4 regions of the Alteromonas sp. K632G genome follow, and region 3 is predicted to be linked to each of the others. Evidence: predicted binding sites of a transcription regulator. Region 3 holds the regulator's gene; each other region holds the start of a gene.
What was found. Region 3 encodes MetJ, which represses methionine synthesis genes. Its sites were predicted from a motif close to TAGACGTCTAGACGTCTA; they were not measured.

Region 1 (7,851 bases), on a different contig from region 3:
TGGGCCGGAACCCGAAATACCAAAGGCTAACGCGCCTTCTTGTTCGCTGAAGGCTCTTGCTTCATCGAAACCCGGCAGTAACTGTTTACGATACGGTTCTGCAATTACATCTTTCATTACCGAGGCAGCAAGATCATTTTCACCTGCATGCAAGGCGTGTACAAACACCCCTAACTGGCGACCAAAAGTGAGCGCCGTGGCCATATCAACCTGCTTGGGTAATATGTCACGGGCGGCCGCCGTAGATACGCTAATGCCAGAATAACAAATAGCATAATACCAGTCTTTCACTAAAGGCAGCGATAAGGTTACAGGAGATGTTGCCCCAGTCATCAATGTCATGCCGCCAACATAACATGGCGCCACGTTGTCGTAGTGAATGCTACCGCTGATTTGCCCTTCTAGTTCACCCATCATGGTCAATAAAGTGTCTTCATCGAAGGGATAATCATAAAAAGCGTTTAATGCGACAAAAGCGGCAACAATAGAACTTGCGCTCGACCCCAAACCGCTGCCTATTGGCAAGTTTTTCGATAAAATCATCGCCACTGGTGAAGTCGCTTTCCCGACTTTCTCCATTTGCGCACAAAAGTAGTGATAGCATTGAGTCACAATATTGCTGTCTGCGTCGCTAGGCAATTTGTGTGCGAAAGGGCCAACCGTGGTTAACGAAAAGGTATCTGCACTTTCAATATCGACTTCGTCGCCCAAGCGCGAACCATCGACAGGGGCAAGTGCGGCGCCTAATACATCAAACCCTAAACTTACATTGCCAATAGATGCTGGCGCATATGCTCGTAATGCTTTCATAATACTTTTCTTTAATTACTCTTTAAACTTCAGTGGCTCTTTAACGTTAAAAAAGCCAATTAGTGTGCCATTTGCTTCCAAGGCATAGTACGTAATATATCAGCAAATACCCCCGCAGCCGTTACTGTACCACCTGCCCCATAGCCTCGAATAACATAAGGAATAGGCTGGTAATAATCACTGTTAATGGCCAACGCGTTCTCGCCGTCTTTCACTTGCGATAATGGGTTAGACGCAGGCACTGCTTGAATCGTTACCTTACACTTGTCGCCTTCAATGCTACCTATATAACGAAGTACTTTTCCTTCGGCTTTTGCAGCATCTACACGCTTAGCAAATTCAGCATCAAGTTCAGGCAACTGTGTCATGAATTCTTCAATGGAACAGTCTTCAGCAAAACCAGCAGGTAATACCGATTCTATTTCAATATCAGAAAGCTCAAGCTTTAAGTCTGCTTCACGGGCCATAATAAGAAGCTTACGGGCAACGTCCATTCCGCTTAAGTCATCACGAGGATCTGGCTCGGTATAGCCATTATCTTTCGCTGTACTTGTCGCTTGAGATAGCGACATTCCTTCTTCCAACTTGCCAAATACGTAAGACAAACTGCCTGATAATATGCCTTCAAAACGGTGTAATACATCACCTGCACTGAATAGTTTTTGAAGGTTGTCGATTACCGGTAATCCTGCGCCTACCGTAGTTTCGTATAGATACTGACGATTCGTAGATAATGCTGTTTTCTTCAACTTACGGTAGTAGTCTAGTGAACTGGTATTGGCTTTCTTATTCGGTGTCACTACGTGAAAGCCATTTTCCATCATGTCTACATATTGCTGAGCAATAGCATCGTGGCTAGTGCAATCCACAATGACCGGGTTTACCAAGCTGTTCTCGTCCACAAACTGTTGTAAACGTTCAACGGAAAGCCCTTCACTGGCCGCATCTAATGCTGGCTTCCAGTCTTGGCTTAAATCTATGCCTTGACTGTTAAGTAACAACTTACGGCTATTCGCAATACCGTATACCCGCAGCTGTACATTACGATTAAGTAAAGCTGGCTGTTGTTTTGCTATTTGGCTTAAAAGCTCAGTACCCACGTTACCGCACCCTACCAAAAACACATCAATGGTATGGCGGTCTGAGAAAAAATTCTGGTGAATAACCTTAACCGCTTTTTTCGCCCGCTTGTTTTCGATAACTGTTGAAATAGAACGCTCTGATGAGCCTTGTGCTATCGCCACGTTATTAACGCGGGCTTGCGCCAACGAGTTAAAGAAGCGTGCCGCCAAGCCTTTCGCATGACGCATACCGTCACCCACTAAGGTAACAATCGCTAAGTCATGGCGCACTTCGATAGGGTCTAACAATTGGTTTTGCAACTCTAGCGCAAAGGCATCTTCTAACAAGCTTAACGCGCGATCAGCATCTTTACTTTGAATACAGAAGCTTATTGAGTATTCAGAAGAAGACTGAGTGATTAGGCTTATTGAAATATTCGCATTCGACATCACCTCAAAAACACGGCTTGCCATGCCAACCATGCCTTTAAGACCAGGGCCTGCCACGTTGAACATAGTGACATTATCAAGTTGAGAGATACCTTTAACCGAGGTCCACTTTTCGCTGGCTTCATTACTAATTAACGTACCAGGCGCCGCTGGGTTCAGCGTATTACGAATCAAACATGGAATATGATGCTGGGCAATGGGGCCGATAGTTTTCGGGTGAAGTACTTTTGCACCAAAGTACGAAAGCTCCATGGCTTCTTGATAAGTAAGCTTATCAAGCAATACCGCCCCTTCAACTTGATTCGGATCGGCATTGTAAACACCGTCTACGTCAGTCCAAATTTCACAACAACTCGCATCAATACAAGCTGCTAAGATAGCCGCTGAGTAGTCAGAACCATTGCGACCAAGCGTAACTTTTTCACCGGCTTCGTTAGCCGCAACAAACCCAGGCATGACCAGTAACTCACTACCATCGATAGGCACATCGGTAAAGCGCGCTTTACTTAACGAAACATCAGCAATGCTGTCTAGGTACTCACCTTCTGCAAGAATGTAAGTCACCGGGTCGATAATACGATTTTTCACGCCTTTAGCGCTTAAGATACCGCTAAATAACGTTACCGAGATGTACTCGCCAATACTTAAAATACCTGCGGCAATATTGTCAGGTGCAACACCTAATAGTTTAATACCATCGAGGTGTTGATTAAGTACACGCAGTTGCGCAAGAATGAAGTCGGTAACATCCGCGTGTGCGAAGCCGCTGAGCTCTTCGTTTAGTGCATCAGCAATACCGGTCACGGTAGACGTTAATTTTTCAAATAGAGGGTGGAAATCTTCGCCAGCGGCTGCCTGCTCACATAAAAGTGACAATGCATTCGTTACCCCTTTAGGGGCAGAAAGTACCACTGCAGCGCCATCGGTTTGGTGGGTGGCCGTGCTAATGTCGTTCACGCGCAAGTAGCGCGGTGCGTCGGCAAGTGATGAGCCCCCAAACTTTAAGACTTTCATGTGCTGCTCCTATATCGGTTACGCCAGGTTACTGCTTTAAATCGGTTACGATGACGTGAGTAAAAAAAAGCCCGCTCTCTGTGAGGGCGGGCTTTCGTTGTCTTATGCTTACTTGCACTAGCCAGCGACCGCCCGTTTTAAGGTGGTAATCATAATGCTGGTGGTGCCAATAAGAAGAATCGTTTTCATAGGGTCAATTTGCCGTATAGACGTCTATCTGTCAACCGCAGTTTTCACCATACTGTATTGCAAAAAGTGAAACACAAAGTATTTCACGTTTCGATTTAAGCGATAATCAATCAAGCAATGCTAGATTCGGGTAGTAAGAACTATTCATCATCAACTAATTTCGCAGATAAAAAATCAACTAACAAGCGTATTTTTGGCACTAAATGCCTGTTCGATGGAAACAATGCCCATACCGCTTCTCGCTTGTCTCGATATGATGATAGTACTTCTATTAACTTGCCTGCCGCTAACGACTCACGTACATAAAATCCTGGCAGCTGTACTAAACCCAGTCCGGCCAATGCAGCATGATGTAAGGCATTACCACTATTATACTTCACTCTTCCCTTCACACGCACGGTTTGCACTTGCCCTTCATGATTAAACCGCCAAAGGGGCTGAGATCCTACTAAGCACTGGTGTTCGCTGAGCATGTCGGTACGCTTCGGTGCAGGGAAGGCATTTAAATATTCAGGGCTGGCGCATACATATAGCTGTCGAGTAGCCAGCTTTTTGGCCACCAACGTAGAATCTTCTAAATTACCTATGCGTATGGCAAGGTCATAACCTTCATCAATAATATCCATGGTGTCGTTAGTAAAACGACACTCTACTTCTATACCTTCGTATTTTTTTAAAAACTGATTAATAAGCGGGGCGATAAAAGCTTCGCCAAAAGCGACCGGAACCGTGAGTTTAATCAGCCCTTGGGGTACTTTTTGAAGTTGGCTAATATTGAGCTCAGCCTCTTCTAACGCTTTTAGTGCTGGTTGGCATTGTTCAAAATAAATATGTCCTGCTTGAGTGAGTGACACACTTCGGGTGGTACGGTTGAATAACTTCACTCCCAAACGCTTTTCCACATTGGCGACTTTTCTACTTATTTGCGCGCCCGACGTATTTAATTTAGCAGCAGCCGCAGTAAAGCTGCCTGTACTCGCTACTGCACAAAATTCTACAATACCTTCCCATGTCATCGTTTATACCTTTACAGATTCTCGTTTTTTAGCATGGCGCTATGGGGATAAACACTCACTAGAAGACGCCAGTTAACTTACAATTAAACACCAACACATTATTACACTCAAGTAATAATGAATTACCAAATCTGTATTTATAAAGTCACGCCTCAGGTCTATAATCTATTTCATAACGTAAGAAATTAAAGGTAACGACATCGTGTTGTTTACTTACACTTATTTAGGAGCATGCCATGACATTAGCATTGAAAGATGGTCAGACACATATTAAGTCCAAAGCAGCCGTTGCATGGGCCGCTGGTGAACCGTTAAAGATGGAAGAGATTGATGTTGAATTTCCAAAAAAAGGCGAAGTACTAGTACGTATTGTTGCCAGCGGCGTGTGTCATACCGATGCATTTACGCTTTCAGGTGATGATCCAGAAGGTGTGTTTCCTTCAGTACTTGGCCACGAAGGTGGCGGTATTGTAGAAATGGTAGGTGAAGGGGTGACGTCTGTTGAAGTAGGCGACCATGTTATTCCTTTATACACAGCGGAATGCGGTGAATGTAAATTCTGTACGTCTGGCAAAACAAACTTATGCCAAGCGGTTCGTGAAACTCAAGGAAAAGGCTTAATGCCTGATGGCACCAGCCGCTTTTCGAAAGATGGTGAGCCAATTTACCATTACATGGGTTGCTCTACTTTTTCTGAATACACCGTATTGCCAGAAATTTCACTGGCTAAAGTGAACAAATCAGCGCCGCTTGAAGAAGTCTGCTTGTTAGGCTGTGGCGTTACCACGGGTATGGGCGCTGTGCTTAATACTGCTAAGGTAAAAGAAGGCGATACCGTTGCTATATTTGGCTTAGGCGGCATTGGGCTTTCAGCTATTATTGGTGCACGTATGGCGGGCGCTAGTCGTATTATTGGTATTGATATTAACGAAAGTAAATTCGACCTTGCTACGCAACTTGGTGCTACAGACCTTGTTAACCCTAAAAATTTCGACAAACCTATTCAGGAAGTGATAGTTGAAATGACCGACGGCGGCGTAGATTACTCTTTTGAGTGTATCGGTAACGTGAATGTGATGCGTTCAGCACTCGAGTGCTGCCACAAAGGTTGGGGCGAATCAGTTATTATTGGTGTAGCGGGTGCTGGCCAGGAAATATCTACTCGTCCATTCCAGTTAGTAACTGGCAGAGTATGGCGTGGTTCTGCTTTTGGCGGTGTGAAAGGTCGCTCTGAACTACCGGGTATTGTTGAACGCTACCTAGAGGGTGAATTTGGCTTACAAGAATTCATTACACACACAATGGGGCTTGATGGCATCAATGATGCGTTCGATTTAATGCATAAAGGCGAAAGTATTCGTTCTGTTGTGCACATGGATAAATAGCGCTTAGCTTCTAACAAACTGTGTTTAAGTGTTAAAAGGCCCGCATTAGCTAATGCAGGCCTTTTTATGTTTATAACCACCCTAACTCTAGCGCTTTTAGCACGGCTCGTGTTCTATCTCTCACGCCCATTTTCGCCATAATGGCAGACACTTGATTCTTAACCGTACCGGTTGATTTAAACATAGCTTCAGATATTTCTTTATTACTGTAGCCAGCGGCCACTAAACGTAAGATCTCAATTTCCTTTGGGCTCAAGGTTTCTGGTTGTTCAAATGACTCGAAACTAACCTCTAACCCGTGCAACCCTTTTAGTACTTTTTCGGTAACACTGGGCTGAATAAGGGTTTCCCCATTAACGACGGATTTAATTGCGTCAATTAAGGTTTCAAGTGAGACATCTTTAAGCAAATACCCTTTCGCCCCCGACTGCATCGCTTGAGTAACCAGTTCATGATCGTCAAATGTGGTTAACATAATAACGGGGGTATCAATGTTATGTTTTCGCATTGCACGCAAAGCATCAATACCCGTCATCTCGGGCATTCGGATATCCATCAATACAATATCTGCACTATTAGCATTAAGTGCATCAATAACATAAGCACCGTCATCACACTCGGCCACGACTTCTACACTATCATCCAATGCCAACAAGGAGCGTATCCCTTGTCGCACTAACATTTGATCTTCAACTAATACAACACGAATACTCATACTGGCTCCGGCAACAACACATGCGTAAAAAACCCATGTTTATTAAAACTAAATTTCACCGAACCACCTGACTCTTCAATTCGCTCCGACATCCCCGTCAACCCATTACCTAACTGAATTGTTTTTGCCGTAGGCACTTGCTCATCTTGCAGCGTTAATGAATACCCTTTTTCGCTTTTATCTAAGGTGACTTGTAATTGCGCAGACTGCGTATGCTTAATGGTATTGGTTAAGCTTTCTTGTACGCAGCGAAGTAAGATATCTGCTGTCGTGACATCTTCAATGCTGACATTATCGGCAATAGATAATTGAAGGCTTGGACGCGGTAAGTCTTTAAATAATGCCCTTACCGCTTGCTGCCAATCTAATGGGGCGTTTTCGCGAATATCAGAAACCGCTTCTCGCACATCTGATAGAAGCAACTTTGCTAAGCTGTGACACTGGTCTACGTGGGTCTTTACTTCATCTTCCCCAGCACCTTTGGCTTTATGTGAAGCCACCTGCAAGTGGATGGTAAGCGCGGTTAAGTGGTGCCCTAATACATCGTGTATATTTCTGGCAATGCGCAGCCTTTCGTCTTGTCGACCGGCTTGGTGAATGAGTTGCTGGGCACTGGTTAACTGTCGATTTAGTGCTTCAGATTTCTCTCTGGCGGACTTTTCTTTAATAGCTACATTCGACATCATCATGGCAAATAAATTAAATGTCCAAAACAGTGCGGCCGTTAGCCATGCGTAGGGATCTTGCCAATAGAAGGTGTGAATCACCCCTAAAGGTAAAGCCGCTAATACTGAAACAGCCAAACATTTTCTCCACCCTAAGTAATAAGGTAGCAATGCCGACCATACCACTAAGTATATAGCGAGATAACTGTAAGGCAGTAAAAGCAAACTCCCTACTGCCAATAAGTACATTACAATTAATAGCGGAATACGCCAAGAAGGAAGCGACGTGTCCCGCCTAGTTACCACACTAAAGCACAGCGCTAGCCCAACTGCTGCGGCAACAATCAACCACGGTCTGTGGGATGAGACACCATATTGACTAAATGCGTAGTAAAGCGCAGAGCTACTCACAAACAGCCATGTTACTAAGGCGCTTGCTCGCTCTATATTCATAAAACTGAGTATTTTCATAAACCTATTATTAACTTAAGCTACGAAAAATACATAGGCCAAAAGTCACTTTTTATCTTGTGACCTTCGGCACTA
Region 2 (7,851 bases), on a different contig from region 3:
GTGTTTTACGCCAGCGTAGATGGGAGTTAGCTTGCAGAGAAATTATCCCCCTTCCATTATTGATTTGGAAGCCAGTGGGTTTGGTGCCCGTAGTTATCCTATTGAAATAGGTATAGTGCGCTATGATGGTGCAAAATGGTGCAAGCTTATTCGTCCTTTTGATAGTTGGGTTCATTGGGATCAAGAAGCAGAGTCTTTGCATGGCATCACCAGAGCCATGTTGAACACTTACGGAGTTTGTCCGGTCAAAGTGTGTCACGAGCTTAATGCCTTTTTAAGTAATACCATTGTGTATACTGACGGATGGGTGGTAGATAACCCTTGGCTCATTAAGCTTTTTGCAGCAGCCTCGGTTCAAATGTCTTTTTCATGTCGTGCATTAGAGTATGTTTTAAGCGAACCTCAAATGGCGCTTTGGCACGACGTTAAATCAAGTATTGAATCGCAAAGCGACGCTCGACGTCATCGAGCAAGTACTGATGCAAAAGTTATTCAAAGTACGTATGTTGAAACCCGTAATCAGGTAGAAGCGGCAAAACACAAAAATTAGAACCCGCTTTAAGGGGGCGTTCATGTATTAGAAAAAGTATTGAACACCTAACGTAAGCGCATTATTTTCTTTATCTCCTACTTCTCGATGTTCAAATTCCAACGCCATATTTAAACCACTCTCGTCACCAACTAACCAACCCAGTCGAGTAAAAGTGCCTAAGTCTTCAGGTATATAGCGCCATTCAGGATAGTACTGCAAAGGTGAGTGGCTCGTATTAAACGAGGCATATATTTGTTGTTCGAAAAGTAGCGTTAACGCACGGTGAGCGCGAATTGATAGTTGGCTATTTTTGCTAGCATTAAAATGACTATCGTAGCCAGGTATGGATTCAAGGCGTGTTTCATTAAAGCGGCTTTTAATCTTCCACTTTGCTATTTTTTCACTTTTGAACACGATAGGGCCGTAGTAGTCATTCCAATCAGAAGCATCCCAATCAGAAACATCCCAATCAGCGGCTTCGCTGTAAGCGGCACTCAATGAGGCAAGCAATATTAAACAAACCACGCAAGTTGGGTAAGTTTTCATGGATAAATTCCTAGTTGAGTGAGACAGCGTAAACTTGTTCTTATGACTACCGATTATTATAAATGTAGGTGGTAGCTTCATAACCACAAGGGTGTTTTGTTCGCGCTATATGCCGATCTCTAACTTAAAAATATGACACAAAACGGTAACAAAAAATAAGTGCTGAATAGTAAGTGTAGTCTTTTATCTAAAAGGTTAAAAATAAACTTGTTAGATATTTCTATTGTGAACTAACTTTTAAAGGGTAGTAGTAAGACTTACTTCAATTTAGTAGGCAAAGCAGTACTTTCAAATAGGGAACTTGGCCGGAGGTGAGTGATGCAAACGGAATGGGAATTTGAACGAAAGTTTTTAGTAAGTTATGTGCCAGAAGGTTTGTTAGATACACGAAAGCCTGTTGCAATAAGACAAGGTTACTTAGCTACCGAGCCGGATAAGCATATTAGAATTAGGGATGAAGGTGGTAATTACACCATGGCCGTTAAACAAGGTATCGGCCTTAAACGCAGAGACACGCGAATTACGTTGGATTCTGAGCAATTCGCTGATTTATGGCCTTTAACCCAAAATATGCGGGTGGAAAAACAGCGATATCGTATCGACTTTTTTGGAGCTCAACTGGTGATAGATATTTTTACCGGTAACTTAGCACCTTTAAAAATGATGGAAGTTGAATTTGACAGCGAAATGAGTAGTCGACAATTTTTGCCGCCAGATTTTGCGGAAACGGAAGTGACCCATAAGAAAGAATTTCAAAATGTTGCGTTAGCGCGATTTGGCTTGCCTGATATGGTCATAGCGAGTGGGAGTACGAAAAGTGTCTCCATTCATGCAGGTTCCATATAGATAGCCAAAATATAACCACGCTATCGCCACGCTATCGCCAAGCTATAGCAAGATAATAGCCTGAAATTAAAAAGGGTCGCTTCATTATGAAGCGACCCTTTTTCTGTTTTAAGCTTTCAACAGCCTAGCGCAAACTATACCGCTGAGCAAACTATACTGATGAACGTAGTGCTTCAGCTTTATCAGTTGCTTCCCATGGGAAGGCTTCGCGGCCAAAGTGGCCATAAGCTGCAGTCGGTAAGTAAATAGCACGTTCTAAATCAAGCATTTTGATTAAGCCATAAGGACGTAAATCGAAATGTTCACGAACCAAGGCTACTAGCGTTTTCTCGTCAACCACACCAGTACCGAAGGTATCTATACTGATAGATGTTGGCTCAGCCACACCAATGGCGTAAGACACTTGAATTTCACAGCGCTTAGCTAGCCCAGCAGCAACAATGTTTTTAGCAACATAACGGCCTGCGTATGCCGCGCTTCTGTCGACTTTTGAAGGATCTTTACCTGAGAAAGCACCACCACCGTGACGGGCCATACCACCGTAGGTATCTACAATGATTTTACGTCCAGTTAGACCACAATCACCAACAGGTCCGCCAATAACAAAGCGACCAGTAGGGTTGATGTGGAATTGGGTATTGCTATCAAGCCATTCACTAGGTAGCACAGGCTTGATAATTTCTTCCATTACTGCTTCGCGTACTTGCGCAGTAGAAACTGAGTCACAATGCTGAGTAGAAAGTACTACGGCATCGATGCCTACAGGCTTATCGTTTTCGTATTTAAACGTAATTTGGCTTTTCGCATCTGGGCGCAAAAAGTCTAGCTTGCCAGATTTTCTCACTTCAGCTTGTTTTTGTACTAAGCGGTGAGAATAAGTAATAGGCGCTGGCATTAATACGTCAGTTTCGTCACTGGCGTAACCGAACATAAGACCTTGGTCGCCTGCTCCTTGTTCTTCTAAGCTCTCGCGATCAACACCTTGGTTGATATCTGGCGACTGTTTGCCAATGGCGTTTAATACTGCACAAGAATCAGCATCGAATCCCATATCTGAGTGAACATAGCCTATGTCTCTTACCGTTTTACGTGTGATTTCTTCAATATCAACCCACGCAGAGGTAGTGACTTCACCACCAACTAATACCATTCCGGTTTTAACGTAAGTTTCGCAAGCCACGCGGGCACGAGGATCTTGTTCTAGAATAGCATCTAGAACCGCATCTGAAATTTGATCGGCGATTTTGTCCGGGTGTCCTTCAGACACAGACTCGGAGGTGAATAAATGCGTGGCCATACATGCTCCATAAGCGTTTATTGTTCAAAATAGGTGAGTATTGTACTAAAACAAGGTATAAATACCAGTCTTTACTTCTAGACGTCTAAAAGTCCTTTCGTTACGATTTGTTGACAGTCGTGGATCACTTTTATAGATAATTGAGTAAAGTTAGCCACGCTTTCCTAATGAAGCGACATTGGCTGGTGAAGGAATGATGAGAATATTCATTATTTTAGCCAACTTTCGGTAATGGCAATGAAAAGCCATTGAACTGAATGGTGGCATGGGTAAGAATAACGCCCACATTACGATATACAGCAAAGCAGCGCTTTAAGGTTGAACAAAGGGATTTTGCCCACAGTGTTCCCTTAGCGAAATTCAGCTACAAAATAAACCAGGAGACAACATGCCCTCTCGTCGTGAACTTGCCAATGCCATCCGTGCTTTAAGCATGGATGCTGTTCAACAGGCCAAATCTGGTCACCCAGGCGCCCCTATGGGGATGGCCGATATTGCCGAGGTACTATGGGGTGATTTTCTATCACACAACCCGGCAAACCCGTCTTGGGCAAACAGAGACCGCTTTGTGCTTTCAAACGGTCACGGCTCTATGCTGTTGTACTCTTTGCTTCATCTTTCAGGCTATGAACTGCCTATTGAAGAGCTTAAGAACTTCCGTCAGCTTCATTCTAAAACACCGGGTCACCCTGAATATGGGTATGCACCGGGTGTTGAAACTACCACTGGCCCACTTGGTCAAGGCGTTAGTAACGCAGTAGGTATGGCGCTAGCTGAAAAAGTATTAGCGGCGCAGTTTAACCGTGATGGTCATGATATTGTCGATCACTACACCTACACTTTCATGGGCGATGGCTGCCTGATGGAAGGTATTTCTCATGAAACCTGTTCACTAGCGGGCACATTAGGCCTGGGCAAACTTATTGGTTTCTGGGATGACAACGGCATTTCAATTGATGGTGAAGTAGAAGGTTGGTTTACCGACGACACACCAGCACGCTTTAAAAGCTACGGCTGGGAAGTGATTGAAGGTGTTGACGGTCATGACGCTGAACAAATTAAAGCCGCTATTGAACAAGCTAAATCGAACAGCGCTCAGCCTACGCTAATTTGCTGTAAAACCGTAATTGGTTTCGGTTCACCAAACAAAGAAGGCACTGAGTCTTGTCACGGTGCACCATTAGGTGATGACGAAATTATATCTACCCGCGAAAAGCTAGGATGGAAGCATGGCGCGTTCGAAATTCCTGATGATATCTACGCAGGATGGGATGCAAAAGGCAAAGGTGGCGAAGCTGAAAGTGCGTGGAACGACGCCTTCGCAGCATATGAAAGTGCTTACCCTGAGCTTGCCGCAGAATTTAAACGCCGTGTGAACGGTGAGTTGCCAGCAGATTTCAGTGATAAAGCGGATAAAATCATTGCTGATTTGCAAGCTAACCCACAGAACATTGCATCACGTAAAGCATCACAAAATGCATTAAATGCATTTGGTCCTTTGTTACCAGAACTTCTAGGCGGCTCTGCCGACTTAGCCGGTTCAAACCTAACCATTTGGGATGGCAGTAAAGGCGTTGAAGCCACTGATGCATCGGGTAACTACATTTATTACGGTGTACGTGAGTTCGGTATGTCGGCCATGATGAACGGTATTACCCTTCATGGTGGTTTTAAAGCGTACGGTGCTACATTCCTAATGTTTATGGAATACGCACGTAACGCGGTACGTATGGCGGCGCTTATGAAGCAACCTGCTATTTTCGTATACACCCACGATTCAATTGGTTTGGGTGAAGATGGCCCAACGCACCAGCCGGTAGAACAAGTAGTGGCACTGCGTGCTACACCAAATCTAGACAACTGGCGCCCATGTGACCAGGTTGAATCTGCTATTGCATGGAAGTTCGCGATTGAGCGCAACGATGGTCCTTCAACGTTGATCTTCACTCGCCAAGGTTTGCCACAGCAAGAACGTAATGAACAGCAAGTTGCTGACGTTGCCAAAGGTGGTTATGTGCTTAAAGATTGTGCAGGCACGCCTGAATACATCTTTATTGCTACAGGGTCTGAAGTTCAACTTGCTGTTGAAGCAGCAGATAAACTAAGTGCAGATGGTAAAGCGGTTCGCGTAGTTTCTATGCCTTCTACCGACGTGTTCGATCGTCAATCCGCGGATTACCGTGAAAGCGTATTGCCTTCTAGCGTAACTAAGCGTGTTGCAGTTGAAGCGTTATCGAAAGAAAGCTGGTACAAGTACGTAGGTTTCAACGGCGCCATCATTGGGATGGATACGTTCGGTGAATCAGCACCAGCGGGTGACTTGTTCAAACATTTCAATATTACTACTGAAGCAGTGGTAGAGGCAGCATTGTCTCTTAGCTAACGAGGTCACCGCAGTCTATGGTAAACATTGCCATAAACGGGTTTGGTCGTATTGGTCGCAATGTATTGCGTGCGCTTTATGAAAGCGGGCGCAATAGCCACTTTGATGTGGTTGCGATTAATGATGTCGCCGAGCCAGAAGGTATAGCTCACTTATTAAAATACGATACCGCCCACGGGCGGTTCGGTTTTGATGTGACACTAGAAAACAACACACTGAACGTGGCAGGCGATGCTATTCGCTTGTTGGCACAGCCAGATATCAATTTACTGCCTTGGCGTGAAATAGGGGTAGATATTGTGCTGGAATGCACAGGTAAGTTTGATGACAGAGTATCGGGGCAGGCACATATTAATGCAGGCGCAGAAAAGGTACTTTTTTCCTCGCCAGGCTCGCCAGATTTAGACAACACTATCATTTTTGGTACTAACGATGACACGCTGAAAGCGGAGCATAAGTTGGTGTCTAACGGGTCGTGCACTACTAACTGTATCGTGCCGGTTATTCAAGCGCTTGACGCGGCCTTTGGGGTTGAAAGCGGCACGATTACCACTATTCACGCTTCTATGCACGACCAGCAAGTAATTGATGCTTACCACCCAGATTTACGCCGTACTCGCGCAGCCAGTCAGTCTATTATTCCAGTAGACACACGGTTAGCGGCGGGAATTGAGCGTATTTTGCCTAAATTTGCAGGTAAATTTGAAGCTATTGCGGTAAGGGTGCCAACCATTAATGTAACTGCAATGGATTTAAGTGTAACCTTAGGTACGCAAGTGACTATTGCGGATGTCAATCAAGCACTGAAGCGAGTGAAAGCAGGGCGATTACAGGGTATTTTAGATTACACTGAAGAGCCGTTAGTTTCTGTTGATTTCAATCACGATCCTCACTCTTGTATTGTGGATGGTACGCAAACCCGCGTAAGTCATAAGCAGCTGGTAAAAACACTGGTGTGGTGTGACAACGAATGGGGTTTTGCAAACAGAATGCTCGACACTGCGCAAGCAATGTATGACGTAAGCTAATTAAGAATTTTGCTGCCAAGGTTGGTAGCGCCAGCCTTGGCAGCTCTCACAGTTATTCGATTAACAAGGGAAAGACTATGGCAATTCCAAGTATGAGCGATTTGGCCCTAAGCGGTCAGCGCGTATTAATTAGACAAGATTTAAACGTGCCAGTTAAAGATGGTGTAGTCACCTCTGATGCACGTATTAAAGCTTCCATTCCTACTATTAAAGCTGCGCTAGATGCTGGCGCTGCGGTAATGGTCATGTCCCATTTAGGCCGCCCTACTGAAGGTGAGCCTGCGGAAGAATTCTCACTTCAGCCTGTTGTGAATTATTTGAACGACGCGTTAGACGTACCAGTAACCCTAGAAAAAGACTATTTAGACGGTGTTGATGTTGCACCTGGCTCGTTAGTTATTCTAGAAAACGTACGCTTTAACGAAGGTGAGAAAAGCGACGACGAAACCCTATCAAAGCAATATGCAGCCCTTTGCGATATTTTCGTGATGGATGCATTTGGCACCGCGCACCGTGCACAAGCGTCTACACATGGTGTGGCAAAATTTGCTACTAAAGCGTGTGCAGGCCCTCTTCTTGCTGCTGAATTGGACGCGCTAGGCAAAGCCCTAGATAACCCTAAACGTCCAATGGTAGCCATTGTAGGCGGATCTAAGGTATCAACTAAGCTTACCGTACTTAAAACCTTAGCTGAAAAAGTTGACCAGCTTATTGTTGGCGGCGGTATTGCCAATACCTTTATTGCTGCACAAGGCCATAACGTAGGTAAGTCGTTGGTTGAAATGGACTTAACGGAGCAAGCTACGCAGTTGATGAGCGATGCAGTATCAAATGGCGGAAATATTCCAGTGCCTACCGATGTGGTAGTGGGCAAAGCCTTCGATGAAAACACAGAAGCGACACTTAAAGCCGTTAGTGATGTCGCTGACGACGACATGATTTTTGATATCGGCCCAGATTCATCAAAAGCCCTTGAAAGCATTATTAAAAATGCGGGTACTATTGTATGGAATGGCCCAGTAGGTGTATTTGAATTTGAACAGTTCAGTGCAGGTACAAAGGCGTTAGCCGAGGCTATTGCTGATAGCGATGCGTTCTCAATTGCAGGTGGTGGTGATACACTGGCAGCAGTAGATAAATATGAAATCGCTGATAAGATATCTTATATCTCTACAGGTGGTGGTGCATTTCTAGAGTTTTTAGAAGGCAAAACATTACC
Region 3 (7,851 bases):
CTTTACTCCTAGTAATTACTCGCCTTGGCTATTCGCCACCTACCTTGGCTTTTAAACAACCTAGAAAAGTGACAGTAAGGCAAACGAGTCGTTCAAATACCTAATAATAAGCAAATGGTATACTGGTCTGCCCTATAGGAGCAAAGGTTTAATCGAAATTAACCTGCTCGAACACCTAGCATGTGGCAAATAGCGTAGCTCAATTCACTACGGTTAAGGGTGTAAAAGTGAAAATGCTTCACACCTTCTTTGGCGAGTACCTTAACTTGATCCATGGCGATATTAGCACCAATGAGGTTCCGCGTAGCTTGGTCGTCATCGTCGAGGCCATCAAACATTTTGTGTAAGAACCCAGGTACGTGCACGTTAGTGAAACCGGCAAACTTTACCAAGGTTTGATAGTTAGTGACTGGTAGTATGCCAGGTACTAGGTCTAGGTCGATCCCCGCTGCTGCCGCACGGTCACGAAAACGCAAAAATACACTGGTGTCGAAGAAGAACTGTGAAATCGCTTCGCTCGCACCGGCTTCTGCTTTGCGCTTAAGGTTCAGTAAGTCGAATTGGGCATTAGGCGCTTCTGGATGTTTTTCAGGATAAGCGGCCACTGATATATCGAAATCGGCTACATCCTTTAGTAATGCTACTAAATCTGAAGCATACATCTCGGTATCTTTCACGCCAGGCGGTAAATCACCACGCAAGGCAACAATGCGACGAATACCAGAATCCCAGTAGTCTTGAGCAATTTGTTTAAGCTCATCACGGCTTGCATCAACACAAGTAAGGTGAGGTACAGCTGCAACCCCTGTTTGCTGTTGAATACGCTTTACTACATCATGAGTACGGTCGCGCTCACCACTGTTAGCACCATAAGTAACCGACATGTAACTTGGCTTTAAGGGCGCCAAACGTTCAACGGACTTCCACAAGGTTTGTTCCATTTTCTCTGATTTAGGCGGAAAAAACTCAAATGACACATCAATGTCACGCAGTTCCGAGAGGGACTGATTCAGTGCATCGACACCTTGTGCGTAAGAAACCATGATAAAATTGCTCTTTTATAGACGTTTAGACGTCCAAAATAAAGAATTTACGTCTAGACGTCAAGAGGTTTACACTGCTCAATTGACCTTTTCGTCAACTTGTTTAGAATTTCTCTTCATAACATAAATAAGATCAGACAGAGTTAGCATTATGGCAGAGTGGAACGGTAAGTATATTCATCCCTACGCAGAGCACGGTAAAAAGAGTGAACAGGTAAAGAAAGTCACCGTTTCTATTCCTATTAATGTGCTAAAGGCATTAACCGATGAACGTACACGTCGGCAAATAAATAATTTACGTCATGCGACGAATTCAGAGTTGTTATGTGAAGCATTCCTTCATGCCTTCACTGGTCAGCCGTTACCGGATGATGAAGATTTAAGAAAAGATAACCCTAATCGTGTACCAGCAGAAGCAAGGCGCATAATGGAAGATATGGGTATAGACGTTTCTATTGAGAACGAACAAGAAGATTAAAAAAAACGGCAATGAAAGTTGCCGTTTTTTATAATAATTTGAAGATTAAGCTGCGCGCTATATTCTTCGTTTATATTACCTTCACTCTGCGCGGCTAGGTATTTCTGGAAGTCTTGCAACGCCAGATTCAATCGCCGCTTTAGACACGGCAGTAGCAATGCGTTCACAAAGGCGAGGGTCCATTGGCTTAGGGATAATGTATTCTTTGCCAAAGGTGAGGCTTTTACTATTGCTGGCCGTTAATACCGATTCTGGCACAGGCTCTTTAGTAATAGCGCGAAGTGCTTCTACCGCAGCCACTTTCATCTCGTCGTTAATGGCCGTTGCGCGAACATCTAATGCACCACGGAAAATGAACGGAAAGCACAGAACATTGTTTACCTGATTAGGATAATCAGAACGCCCTGTCGCCATAATTAAATCGCTTCGAACCTCGTGGGCCAATTCAGGCTTAATTTCAGGGTCGGGATTAGAGCATGCAAAAACAATTGGGTTGGGGCTCATTAACGCTAGCGTTTCTGGTGGTAATACATCAGGTCCAGATACACCTACAAAAATGTCCGCGCCTTCCATTACATCTTCTAAGGTACGTTTATCAGTGTTATTAGCGAACAAGCGCTTGTGCTCGGTAAGGTCTTCACGGCGAGTGTGAATAACCCCTTTTCTGTCTAGCATGTAAATGCGTTCACGCTGCGCACCACATTTAATCAGTAATTCCATACAGGCAACGGCTGCCGCACCAGCACCCATGCAGACTATTTTAGCGCTCTCAATATTTTTACCCTGAATTTCAATGGCGTTCAACATGCCTGCGGCGGTAACAATAGCAGTACCATGTTGATCGTCATGGAATACGGGAATACTGCAGCGCTTAATCAATTCTTGTTCTATTTCAAAGCATTCAGGGGCTTTAATATCTTCAAGGTTAATACCGCCAAAGGTATCTGCAATATTGGCAACGGTATTAATAAATTCTTCTGTTGTACGATGCTTTACTTCAATATCGATAGCATCAAGCCCTGCAAAGCGTTTAAACAGCAGTGCTTTACCTTCCATAACTGGTTTAGAAGCTAACGGCCCTAAATTACCCAAACCTAAAATAGCAGTTCCATTACTGATGACCGCTACCATGTTGCCTTTTGCAGTATATTTGTAAGCATTATCAGGATCTTCAGCAATTTCTCGTACCGGCTCAGCGACCCCTGGACTGTAAGCCAGAGCAAGATCATCCACACTATCGGCTGGCTTTGAAAGCTCTACGCTGATTTTACCTGGCGTGGGTTTGGCATGATAATCTAGTGCACGTTGTCTGAAATCTGACATTAGTAAACATATCCTTCGATGTAGGGGTTAGGCAATCTTCGTTACCGTAGGGGCAATCTGCGTTCTAGCAGTAGAATGTCTTCGACTCTATCACAGGGTCATTTGAGTACATATCTGATCTGCCCTTTATATCTGTCAATCTAGGACAGACTTGCTCGTATGACCAGTGACATCGTCGAATATTTGCCATTCACAGTATTAATGACACTTAAGGAGTTAATACATTATTTCTATTTTATGGGTACTGGTACAGGGATAAGTTCAGGCATAAATGCAGGAATAACTTCAGGCTTGGTAACAAATAACAATCGGATAATGTTTGAAAAAAGTCATTTAACCGGCAGCTTAAGGCGCTGATTGGCGGAATAGGTATAATGGTAAACATGAAGAAAGAAAGCGTAACTTAACATGTCTGAAAAGAAACTGATTGAAGCGTTAACTGCGGTGTGTGAGTGGGCAAAATCTGAGTCGGTTGGCTTTGAATGGCTTACGCATGAGGGTCACTGGCGCAGACCAGAAATTATTGCGGTGTTTAAAACCGAAAAGCAAAAAAGTGAAGCACTTTCAACTAACTGGAACCAAGCATTCGAACATGAACTTGATAACGTATGCTCCGAATTGAAGGTACGCATTAAAGGAGTTCGCTATGACAGCGAGCAAGCATGCTCTGCACAAAGTAACGGCAACTGGGAACGGCATTTAAAACGCCGAGCTTTTCACTAAAAGAGCATTTTACTAACAAAGCATTGCATTAGCCGAGCATTCCACTTCGCTGCTCTAGCTGCTCTATAAGGGGCGAGCACGGTATTGGTTGAACCCAAATGAAGCGAGAATGAAAAGCGCAGATACGAAAAAATTCAAAACCCACTTACAAACTCCAGACACAAAAAAAGCGCCGATAGGCGCTTTTTTTAAAGAAACATCGTGTTTCTGAGTACTGAGCTTATTTAGCGCCCAAAGCACCGAAACGTTTCTTGAAGCGGTCAACACGACCACCGGTATCAACGTTACGTTGCTTACCAGTGTAGAATGGGTGACATGCAGAACATACGTCTAGGTTAATATCTTTACCTAGAGTAGAACGGATTTTCATTACGTTGCCGCAAGAACATGTTGCTGTCATTTCAGCGTATTCTGGGTGGATACCATCTTTCATTTTGGATTACCTTCAATATGAGGCCGTATCGCTATTTGGCCCGAAGCCAAACACCATACGCAACTTTAAATTCAATGACCAACCGCAGTAATTGCAGTCAGCCGCAAAAGAGCGGCGCATAATAAAGGAAGCAACTAAAGTGATCAAGCACTTTTTGTATGCGAAGTAAACAGGGGCGGCGTTAATCAAGCTCACGGGCTAAAATAAATTCCCTTCCCTTATTTGACATTATGTTTAAATGCCAGATCATTAGCGGTTCTGAATTTACGTTTACTCACTTTACGTTCATCAATTTTGGGGCATCAATTTTAATGGTATTCATTCAGGTGGCTGTACCTGTGCCGCTTCGCCAGCTATTTACCTATTCTCATACCGACACTTTACAACCGGGTGTGCGGGTAAAAGTGCCTTTCGGGCCACGTCAACTGGTAGGCATTGTGGTTGAATCCGGTGTAGACATAGATGATACCAGTAAGATAAAAGCCATTATTGAGGTGGTAGATAGCGCACCTGTTATCGACGAATCGCTAAGAAAAATGGCGCATTGGTTATGGCAGTATTACCACCATGCGCCTGGGGAAGTGATACATGCCATGCTTCCCGTACCACTTCGTAAAGGTGAGCCAGCCACGCCATCCCCCGCGCAATATATTCAAGTCACACCAGAAGGTGCTGATACCGATGTTAAAAGTTTAAGCCGTGCTCCAAAGCAAATGAGCTGCTTAAAAGCGGTTCAAACCACATCAATTATTGCTAGCGAAGCGCGTAAGCATTTTTCACCCGCAGTAGTGAAAGCGTTATTAGAGAAAGCACTTATTGAGCTCGTAGAAATTACCCCTGAACTCACTGCACAAGCGTGGTTGGATACCTTCGAAATTGGCGAAAAGCCCGTACCTGATAAAGAGCAAGGGGTCGCGATAGCGGCATTAAACCAGCAACATGGCACCTTTGCGATTAGCTTGCTTGAAGGGGTGACAGGTAGCGGTAAAACCGAGGTGTATCTGCAATCAATTGAACCTTTGCTTAAAGCCGGTAAACAAGTGCTTATTTTAGTGCCTGAAATTGGTTTAACGCCGCAAACCGTTTCGCGTTTCGAAAAGCGCTTCAATATTCCTGTAGGCGTATTGCACTCTCAATTGACGGACGCCGCGCGATTATCGGTATGGCAGCGGGCAAGGGCAGGCGAACTCGGTATTATCATTGGTACTCGCTCAGCTATTTTTACACCCCTTAAAAACCCCGGCATGATCATCGTAGATGAAGAGCATGATGAATCGTTTAAACAACAAGACGGGCTTAGGTATCACGCGCGCGATTTAGCGGCCATGCGAGCCAAAGAGCACAGCATTCCTTTGTTGCTCGGCAGTGCTACCCCAGCGCTTGAAACGCTTAATAACGCGTTAAACGGGCGCTTTGCGCATTTGCAACTAACACGGCGTGCCGCAGGGGCGCAAAGTACCAAGCAGTATTTGCTAGATGCAAGAGACCAACCTATTCATTACGGCATCTCAGAAGGCTTGCTGACGATTATGCGCCAGCATGTAAATGCAGGGAATCAGATTCTGGTTTTTGTAAATAGACGAGGTTATGCTCCCGCGCTTTTGTGTCATCACTGTGGCACCACGGCAATGTGTAAGCGTTGTGACAGACCCTATACCGTGCATAAAGGGCAAAACAGACTGCAATGCCACCACTGTGGTGCTACTCGTTCAATGCCCAAAGAGTGTGAAGCTTGCCACAGCCATGAAATGGTAACGGCGGGGACGGGCACCGAGCAGGTAGAAGAAGGCTTAATGAAGCTGTTCCCCGATGCCAAGCACGTGCGCATAGACAGTGATACGGTAAGAGGAAAAGACAAGCTACATCAAACCCTCGACGCTATTAACCGCCAAGAACACCAAATACTGGTAGGCACGCAAATTTTATCGAAAGGGCACCATTTTCCTCACGTTACATTGGTGGTGGTGTTAGATTGTGATGGGGCGCTATTTAGTGCTGATTTTCGAGCTCCTGAAAAGCTAGCGCAGCTCGTTACGCAGCTTGCAGGGCGAGCAGGGCGTGCCAGTAAACCCGGAGAAATGTGGCTGCAAACCCACAATCCTCACCATCCTTTATTACAAGATTTAGTGAACAACGGCTATGCCCACTTTGCTCGTCATGCATTGATGGAGCGAAAAGCGTCTGCATTGCCTCCTTATATTAGTCAATTTGTGATTCGGGCAGAGGCAACCGAGAGCTCATCGGCCTATGCATTCCTGCAGCAGACTAGGGGCGTCCTTTCAAACTCACATACTGCAAACGCAAATTCTAAGGGCTTAGTACCGCAAATGAGTGGACCATTTCCCTGTTTAATTGAAAAGCGCCAAGGGCGTTTTCGCTTTATGCTGGTGTGCAGTCATGAAAAGAGAGCGCCGTTACATAACGCATTGCGGCTAGCTCTGCCGTATTTACAAGGTTTACCGCAGGCGGCAAAAGTACGTTGGTCGGTAGATATCGACCCCACCGATTTCAGTTAGCGCACAGGTTTCTATTACGGTAAAATCTTAACACTGATGTATACAAGTGTTTCAGGGTTGTGCACTATGTCTTCGTCTCATGGCATTACCCATCTAAAATAACGATAAGTAGTAGGAAAACTGCCGAATATGGCTCAACGCGATTATGTATCTCGTGGTAAAGCACCACAAAAAAAGAAGCCCGAAAATAAAAAGCGCGGTAAATCACAGGTGAAGAGTGGCCCCACGGCCTCATTCCCTATTGTTCGCCTTGTTATTGTGGTGATATTGCTTATCGGCTTTGCGGTTTTCTTATGGTCTATTAAAGATAACGCCAGTTCTGAGGTAGATACCGAAGTTGTACGCCCTGTAGCGCCTACCCAAGAAGCTTTGCCCGAATTGCCTAAAGAAGAGTGGGAGTATATTCGTACTCTGCCAGGGTATGAAGTGGAAGTAGACGTTGCCGAACAGGAAAAATCAGACAAACGTTACCTTATGCAGTGCGCGTCGTTCAGAACCCGCGCTCAAGCTGAAGAAATGAAAGCGAAAATTGCCTTTCAAGGTTTAGAAGCACTTATTCGTCAGAGTTCTGGCAGCAACGGCGAATGGTTCAGGGTTATTTTAGGGCCATTTGAATCGAAACGAGATGCAGAAAAAGCCAAGCACAGCCTTCGTAAAGTGAATATTGCGACCTGCCAAATTTGGTACTGGAATTTATAAGCGTAAACGCTTTTTGTTCACTATCTATTACTCATTATTCATTAATAAGGGCATTCACCGCATGATGTGGTGGATGCCTTATATTCACCTCATACTACAATCATCTCATAATAACCACCTCATACTCCTTTGTAGCGCTTAACGCTTTAATACGTACCCGTTGACTAAATACGTCTTCACTGCTTTTTCTTTTAACAGCCCCTTTTAGCTGCCCGTTTTAACTGCTCCCCTTGAAAACGAAAACCCTTCCCCCATTTCATAACAAAGTCTTTTTTCAGTTATCGCCCGAGTCTGCGATAGCGCCCACCTTAAACGGGGATTAAACGTGACAACGATTGTATCTGTAAGACGTGGAAATCAAGTTGTGATGGCTGGCGATGGTCAGGTGTCACTCGGCAATACCGTAATGAAAGGTAATGCACGTAAAGTGCGCCGCTTGTACCACGATAAAGTATTAGCTGGCTTTGCAGGCGGCACCGCCGATGCCTTCACCCTTTTTGAACGCTTTGAAGCAAAACTTGAAGCCCACCAAGGTCATTTGACCAAGGCGGCGGTCGAACTTGCCAAAGATTGGCGAACCGATCGCATGCTGCGCAAGCTAGAAGCCTTATTAGCCGTAGCCGATGAAACCGCGTC
Region 4 (7,851 bases), on a different contig from region 3:
ATGGATTTCTATTCAGCCAATCGTGAGGATCGTGTTTGTTTCTTCCACGATGCATTCCCGCTTGCACATTTACGCCACCCTGAGTTATTCGAACTCACCGAAGGTCATGTTCGTGTTGGTACTGGCGAGCTGGATCGTGGTCAAACAGCAGTGGCCCCTAAGGGTACAACCCCTAGCCCACTGTGGAACAATGCGAACACTATTAAAGTGGCTACAAAAGTAGATCACGCTAAATTGGAACAATTGTTCATAGACACCTACGCTTTATAGATGTGAAAGGAGGCTCTTCTATGGTAGTCGGCCTCCTGTTTTCACATTTTAGTTGAGTTGAGGTAATGTGAAAGAATGATCCCTGCCAAGGTTCCAGCAAACGAAGAACAGCGTCTTAGAGAGCTATTAAGCTACGATGTACTTGATACGGACGCCGAACAACTCTTCGACGACTTAACTCAACTTGCTTCACAAATTTGTGACGCGCCCATTGCATTAATTAGCCTAGTTGACCCCGACAGACAATGGTTCAAATCTCGTGTAGGGATTGAAGCCACCGAAACCTCTCGTAATATCGCTTTTTGCTCACATGCTATTTTACAGCGTGAAGTGTTCGAAGTATCTAACGCAAAAGAAGATCCGCGCTTTCATGATAACCCGTTAGTGACGGGCGAGCCCAATATTCGATTCTACGCCGGCGCACCGCTATTAACGCCATCAGGACATGCCATTGGCACGTTATGCGCAATAGACGATAAACCCAAAACCCTAACTAGTCTTCAACGCAATGCACTTAAGACATTAAGTGAATCAGTGGTTGCGCATTTGGAATTGAAACGTAAGAACAGAGAACTTGAGCGAACCAGCCAGTTTAAATCTGACTTTCTTTCATACATTAGCCATGAAATTAGAACGCCCCTAAATGCGATAAACACGTTCAGCAACTTGCTTGAAGGCGAAGCCAAGCAACTTTCACTGCCCACTAACTTTACAGACTCGCTTGGGCATATAAGCAAAAGCGGTGAGCGCTTGCTTGAAATAGTGAACTCTGTGTTGGATATGAAGCAAATAGAAGCGGGTAAAATGCGCGTCATGCCCCGCGCTGTAGGTACAGCTGACTTTTTCACTCATTTATTCTCATTAACCCGAATTCGCGCTGAAGACGGGAATGTTATTTTTAATTCAGCTATTGATGACAATGTTCCCCACTCTCTCAATTTTGACGACACTAAATTTGGCCAAGTAGCCCTAAACCTATTGTCGAACGCCATTAAATATACCCATGCCAACAAGCACGTTTCCATTCAAGTAAAGTACAAGCAAGGGAATTTGTTGCTGGCGATTAAAGATGAAGGTATTGGCATTAGCGAAGAGGAACAAAAAAAGCTCTTCGCACCATTCGAGCGAATGCAGAACGCGCATCAATTTGATGGTACAGGCTTAGGCCTAAATATTACCAAGAAACTGGTTGAGTTGATGGGGGGGTCTATAAAACTTAACAGTAAGCTAAACGAAGGTACGCGTGTAAGCGTAGCCATTCCTGCTGAAGAAGTTAGTGCCAATACTAACGAACACGACCCCGCGCTTTTACAGCCCCAAAAGCTAAATATTCCTACTGACTCTTACGTATTAGTAGTGGAAGATCATTATATTAATCAGATAGTGATAAAAACCATATTTGATAAACTTGGTTTGCCAATATCAGTTGTAGGTAGCGGTGAAGAAGGCGTAGAGTATGTAAAATCTAATCCTGTAGATTTGGTGCTGATGGACATCAACTTACCGGGAATTGACGGAACAGAAGCCACTCGGCAAATTAAGAAAGTGCGCGCCACACTACCTGTTATAGCCTTAACCGCAGATGTTATCACGCAACGAGATTTGTTATTAAAAAATGGCTTAGACGACCTACTCACCAAGCCCGTTGAAAACGCAGAGCTTATTAGGGTACTTAATCACTATTTAGGAAAGTAAGACAACGTGGAGCCACTGGAAGCCTGCTGTATGGAACGGAACACGTCACAAATTATGCCAAAAAAAACATCACGAGTAACATTGCGAAAGGCATTAAGAGCATTGCGCAACGAATTACCTGAATCACAGCAGCAGCGCGCTGCTATCGCAGTACGCGACAACCTCATGTCATTGCCCGATATTACCAACGCATCATCTATTGCTTGTTACCTGCCTAACGACGGTGAAGTTGACTTACGCCCTTTTATGCATGCTTGCTGGAAGCTGAACAACGCATCTGCCCTTTATACCTCTTTGCCTGTGTTGCATCCGGTTTGCAAAGGTCACCTGCTTTTTCTTCGATATTCAGAAAAAACGCCAATGCGCGTGAACAAATACAACATTGAAGAGCCAGTTTTAGCCTGCCCAGATGTTATTCCGACTTTCCATCATCAGGTGATACTTATGCCATTGGTAGGGTTCGATGCGAGTGGAAATCGTTTGGGCATGGGCGGTGGCTATTACGACCGCACGTTAGCTAGTATTCAAGCACAAATGATAAAGCCAAAACTCATTGGTATTGCCCACGATTGCCAGCAAGTAGACCAACTTCCCGTTCAGCAATGGGACATTCCTGTAAACGCAATTGTCACCCCCACACAGCAGTTGAGCTTTAATCGTACATAACGCACCGTAAATTCCCCTATCACGGTGGGTTAGCTAGCGGTTTTCCGGTAAACTGATGAAAATTTAGTTAGGAGAGTCACTATGGATCAAAATGCAAAGAAGCAAGCAGTCGCTAAAGCAGCCATCGAATATGTTGAAAACGGCAGTATTGTTGGTGTAGGTACTGGCTCCACGGTTAATTTTTTCATTGAAGAACTCGGCAAAATTAAAAATAACATTGAAGGAGCAGTATCAAGCTCTGATGCCTCTACCAAGTTGCTAGAAGCCCTAGGCATTGAAGTATTCGCATTAAACGATGTTAGCAATATTTCAGTGTATATCGACGGTGCTGATGAAGTTACCGAGCACAAACACATGATTAAAGGCGGCGGTGCAGCCCTTACCCGGGAAAAAATTGTGGCCGGTGCATCAACCACATTCGTGTGCATTGTAGATGATAGCAAGCGCGTTCCCGTGCTTGGCAAATTCCCTCTTCCTGTTGAAGTTATTCCAATGGCGCGATCTTTTGTGGCTCGCGAGTTGGTAAAACTAGGCGGCGATCCTGAATACCGTCAAGGCGTAGTAACCGATAACGGCAACGTTATTTTAGACGTACATAACCTTGAAATCTTAAACCCAAGAGAGCTTGAACAGTCGATTAATAATATTCCTGGTGTGGTCACCAACGGCATATTCGCCCTACGTGGCGCAGACATCGTACTATCGGCCACCGAAACCGGTGTTGATACCTTTAAATAATAGCTTTCAAGTTAAACTGATTTCTGTTAGATTTCCGTTTAGACGTCTAGATGGCCTTTCGAGAGTTTGAGGTTAGTACTAGTCGGGGTAGGTAAGACTTCCGCAAACACGCTGTGAACCCATCCATGGGAGCTCCGCCGCCGCATCCATGCGGCGGAGGGTTTGCTCCAGTCTTACCTACCCCGCCTGCACCAGCCTCGAGCTCTGTAAATACTAATACTTTTTAAGAGATAGCAAATCCATGAGCAAAGTTTCACTAGAGAAGGATAAGATCCGGATATTGTTGTTAGAGGGTGTGCATCAAAGTGCACTAGAAACCTTTAAGAATAATGGGTACACCAATATTGAGTATCTCAAAACGTCCCTTCCTGAAGAAGAGCTTGTTGAGAAAGTGAAAGATGCGCATTTTATTGGCCTTCGTTCACGTACTCAAATTACTGAGAAGGTAGTAGATGCTGCTCAGAAATTGGTAGCTATTGGTTGTTTCTGTATTGGTACTAACCAAGTGAATTTAGAAGCAACACAGCGCCGTGGTATTCCGGTATTTAATGCGCCGTTTTCTAACACCCGTTCAGTAGCAGAGCTTGTACTTGGTCAGCTTATTCTTTTGCTTCGCCAAGTGCCTAGCAAAAGTGCTAAAGCGCACCGCGGTGAGTGGGAAAAAACAGCAAATGGTTCATACGAAGCCCGTGGAAAAACACTGGGTATTATTGGTTATGGACACATTGGTACCCAACTAAGTATTCTTGCTGAACACCTTGGTATGCGCGTACAGTTTTTCGATATTGAAGATAAGTTGGTATTAGGTAACTCTACGCAGATAAAGTCGTTAGAGAAGCTATTAAACACTTCTGATGTGGTATCGCTTCACGTGCCTGAAACTCAGCAAACGCAAAACATGTTTGCAGCTGAGCAGTTTGCGCAAATGAAAAAAGGCAGCATTTTTATTAATGCTTCACGCGGAACGGTTGTAGATATTGACGCTCTTGCCGATGCACTTGAAAGCGGGCAGTTAAATGGCGCTGCTATTGACGTATTCCCCGTTGAGCCTAAGTCGAATAACGAAGAATTCCAATCACCTCTACGTAAGTTTGATAACGTGATTCTTACGCCGCATGTAGGTGGTAGCACTCAAGAAGCCCAAGAAAACATTGGCATAGAAGTAGCCGGTAAATTGGCGAAGTACAGTGATAATGGTTCTACCTTATCTGCAGTTAACTTCCCTGAAGTATCATTACCAGAGCACATTAGCCGCTCTCGTCTGCTTCACGTGCACAAAAACCAGCCGGGTATTCTTACACAGATTAACCAAGCATTTGCAGAGAAAGGCATTAACATTGAAGCCCAGTACCTTCAAACTAACGCAGAAATTGGTTATGTAGTGGTAGATGTTCAGCAAGACAGAGCTTATGACGCGCTTGCACAACTACAACAGATTGACGGTACGATTAAGACCCGTATTCTTCACTAATGCTAGGGGTGGCGGTCGTTAGTTACCGTCATACTCTTTTGAAGACATAAAAAAACGCTGCCAATTGACAGCGTTTTTTGTTTCTACAACCGTTAATACGGTTTTAGAAGAAGTTGTAAACTAGCGTTACTGCAGTTTCAGTATCAAGCTTTTCAACGTCGTCAGATACGTTTGAGTTATGGTCTAACTTAAACGACACCTTCATAGAAAGGTTACCGCTAATAGTAGCCGTAAGCGCAGACTCAGCACGAGATTTCGTGTTGTCAGAACCCACTTCCGTACTCACTGTTTGAGTAAATTTAGCTGTGTCTGAAATTTTCCAAGAGTAAGCACTTGAAGCACGAACAATCATGCTGTTCTGCTCTTCGCCTTCTTGTGTTTCAGCAAACGAGTAACCAGGACCGATTGAGTACTCTAAAGTGTGACGTTTATTTTCAAGTACTTTTTGGTTCCAACCCACAGCAAGTGTTGATTGATAGTCGAAGTTACTTAAACGGTCATCTTCATACGATGCGAAACCAAACAAACGATAATCAGGGTTATCTAACTTGTAGTTACCCTGTGCAGAGCCGTAAAACTTTTGTGCCGATGTGTATTCTTCTTCGGTACCATCGTCGTTATCTACCGTTTCTTTCTTGTATAAACCTTCAAGAATGTAGTCGTTGCTCCACTGCTCTAATTCTTGGTGAGCAGTAATACCGGCACTAATTGATGATGTTTCAGTATTACCTGTTGTTGCGATAATGCCTAGCTCACCTTCCATAGTGAAAGGTTTAACGTCATCTTGAGCAAAAGTAACAGAAGAGAAAGACAAGGCCAAAAGTGATGCGATAAGCTGTTTTTTCATTAGCAATCCTAGTAGTGTTTTATCCTTTTGCCATGCTGTGAATACCCAGCGTAAGCGCTAGCCAGCATAGCCTGAAAAATCTGCGCCAATAGTACCTACCTAATAGAGCGAGTCAATGAGGGTCGAATAAAAATTAGACTATAAGACGCAAAATTTACACTTATTGACAAGCTTTGAGCCTGATTATTAGAAGAATTGATAAACCAAAGCAACCGAAGTCTCTGTACTTAACCCATCTACATCTTCGGTAGTATCGGTTTCGTGATTTAAAATAAACGACAGCTTCATGGCTAAAGAGCCGAAAACGTTGGCTGACAAAGACGTCTCAGAACGAGATTTAGTATTTTCATCACCCGCTTCAGTGCTAACAAATTGTCGAAGGTTAGCACCCGATGCCCAATGGTATTTGTATTCAGCAGATGCCCTTACAATTACACCGTCGTTGATATCTTCATCTAACGGCTCTTCAAGCTCGACAAAAGAATAACCAGGCCCAACACTGTAACGAAACTCACTGACTTCGTCTCGCCACACACGCTGTGACCAACCAGCAGCCAGTGAAGCACGATGATCATACCCGCTAAAAGAATCATCTTCATAATCGCCGTACATGAATAAACGTCTACCAGGCTGGTTTAATTTGTAATCGAACTGAGCGCTACCATAGAAGCGTTTGGCCGATACTTCGCGACCAGTGCCATCGGTATTACTTTCTTGATAAAGCATTTCTGCAAAGTACAGACTGCTCCAATTTTCAGTTTCATGATCGGCGTTAATACCCGCTTTGATGCTCGCTGCAGATGTATTTCCAGTATTTGACAGAATACCTAACTCACCGTTCAGCGAAAATCTAGGTACTTCGTCGTCGGTGTCTGGCGTAAAATCGGCGTGATAAAGCGTTTGAATTAAATCGCGATCTGCCGCAAAGACGGCAGTGCTTATACTGAGTAGACAGCATGCTGCACAAAATAATTTGGTTAGATTAAGCATAATTTTTAGTAATTTTTTATAGGTTCGGTGCTGTTATGGCATAGCCATTTAACACCCTATTATGCCCTTCCGTGGGTATTACGTAAGCTATGTGTTTTTACCGCTTAGCTTTTTACCGCTTTGCTTTTTACCGCTTAGTTGTACAATCGAGCGCTTGTAGAACGGTTTCTAAATTCATATTCAACAACCATCAAGCTGCTTTGCGCCACATAAAGCCCAAAGCTACTTACCATTGTTTTACCTCACTGCCGGTAAATCAATGTATAAGCATAGAAATTTTTGCTGTTTCTCTATCGGCGAACTCTATGGCATTTGCCACGTCATCTAGATTCACACCACTATTATTGGCTATGTCTTCTAAAAAAAGTTCAATGTCAGCATCAGTTTTTTTATTTTGCTGCATGGAAGTGACCCTTGACGCTAATGCCAGTAGCGCAATATCGCTATCTGCAGCCTGCCTAGACATATCATTAGCGTGCATAACCGGATAATAGAGCACAAGAGGAAGCTTCCAACTTTCTAATATGGTACCGCTACAGTTAGAAAAGGTAAAACCAAAATGGTGAATTTGTCTTGCCCCTAGCAGCATATCGTTATCTTGCTCAATGTAGTTTTTGTAAAGCTCGGGCGAGCGTTTAGCAATCACCAACTCACTGAGATTTTGCAATATACCCATCACGAAGAAACGCTCGCTACCACGTATATTACTAGCCTTGGCCAATTGCTTCGCCACCATTCCACAATACACCGAATCGAACCAATGTTTATCAAGATTAATAAGTTGGGTATCAAAGTATTTAAACGCGGTGTTGGCGGTTTCTGCCATTACCAAATTATACAATGCTTCACCACCAATAATGTTAATGGCTTTTGAAACAGACTCTACCTGTGAAGGAAATCGGAACAGTGAACTATTTGCCAATCGCAGCACCTTGGCTGTTAATGACGCATCCAAACTAATTAAATCGCCAAGGTCGCTTGCACTTGAACGCGGGTTATCTAATACCGAGCGGATGCGTATACATATATCTGGCAAGGCAAATGACTTTGTAGCAAACGACACATATTTATCTAAAGACATGCAAAGGTTCCACTTTTAACTATTGCATGAGGGTGTATAAAGATAAAAACTACACCACTTATGCTTTATCAATTTTCTCGGGAGGCGTATCAA

Region 1: thrA (bifunctional aspartate kinase/homoserine dehydrogenase I) is a predicted target of MetJ. The motif match lies at 3,534-3,551, and genes of this name have one in related genera.
Region 2: metK (methionine adenosyltransferase) is a predicted target of MetJ. The motif match lies at 3,292-3,309, and genes of this name have one in related genera.
Region 4: serA (phosphoglycerate dehydrogenase) is a predicted target of MetJ. The motif match lies at 3,401-3,418, and genes of this name have one in related genera.

What each region holds. Positions count from the first base shown of each region.
Region 1 covers NZ_JAGGDM010000012.1:8,511-16,361, forward strand. Annotated here, with positions in the region: gene thrB (homoserine kinase) at 1-810, opposite strand, end outside; gene thrA (bifunctional aspartate kinase/homoserine dehydrogenase I) at 870-3,335, opposite strand; gene J5X92_RS12575 (LysR substrate-binding domain-containing protein) at 3,665-4,540, opposite strand; gene J5X92_RS12580 (S-(hydroxymethyl)glutathione dehydrogenase/class III alcohol dehydrogenase) at 4,777-5,925, shown strand; gene J5X92_RS12585 (response regulator transcription factor) at 5,996-6,640, opposite strand; gene J5X92_RS12590 (histidine kinase) at 6,637-7,776, opposite strand.
Region 2 covers NZ_JAGGDM010000021.1:38,646-46,496, forward strand. Annotated here, with positions in the region: gene J5X92_RS17995 (exonuclease domain-containing protein) at 20-550, shown strand; gene J5X92_RS18000 (hypothetical protein) at 578-1,078, opposite strand; gene J5X92_RS18005 (adenylate cyclase) at 1,397-1,924, shown strand; gene metK (methionine adenosyltransferase) at 2,076-3,221, opposite strand; gene tkt (transketolase) at 3,610-5,604, shown strand; gene epd (erythrose-4-phosphate dehydrogenase) at 5,622-6,632, shown strand; gene J5X92_RS18025 (phosphoglycerate kinase) at 6,710-7,851, shown strand, end outside.
Region 3 covers NZ_JAGGDM010000020.1:53,590-61,440, reverse strand. Annotated here, with positions in the region: gene metF (methylenetetrahydrofolate reductase) at 159-1,043, opposite strand; gene metJ (met regulon transcriptional regulator MetJ) at 1,195-1,521, shown strand; gene J5X92_RS17575 (malic enzyme-like NAD(P)-binding protein) at 1,603-2,844, opposite strand; gene J5X92_RS17570 (hypothetical protein) at 3,253-3,567, shown strand; gene rpmE (50S ribosomal protein L31) at 3,788-4,000, opposite strand; gene priA (primosomal protein N') at 4,312-6,516, shown strand; gene J5X92_RS17555 (SPOR domain-containing protein) at 6,646-7,215, shown strand; gene hslV (ATP-dependent protease subunit HslV) at 7,541-7,851, shown strand, end outside.
Region 4 covers NZ_JAGGDM010000017.1:30,632-38,482, forward strand. Annotated here, with positions in the region: gene J5X92_RS15890 (nucleoside hydrolase) at 1-270, shown strand, start outside; gene J5X92_RS15895 (GAF domain-containing hybrid sensor histidine kinase/response regulator) at 346-1,965, shown strand; gene J5X92_RS15900 (5-formyltetrahydrofolate cyclo-ligase) at 2,020-2,631, shown strand; gene rpiA (ribose-5-phosphate isomerase RpiA) at 2,713-3,369, shown strand; gene serA (phosphoglycerate dehydrogenase) at 3,611-4,840, shown strand; gene J5X92_RS15915 (DUF481 domain-containing protein) at 4,944-5,687, opposite strand; gene J5X92_RS15920 (DUF481 domain-containing protein) at 5,874-6,677, opposite strand; gene J5X92_RS15925 (HDOD domain-containing protein) at 6,934-7,758, opposite strand; gene J5X92_RS15930 (DUF1289 domain-containing protein) at 7,817-7,851, opposite strand, start outside.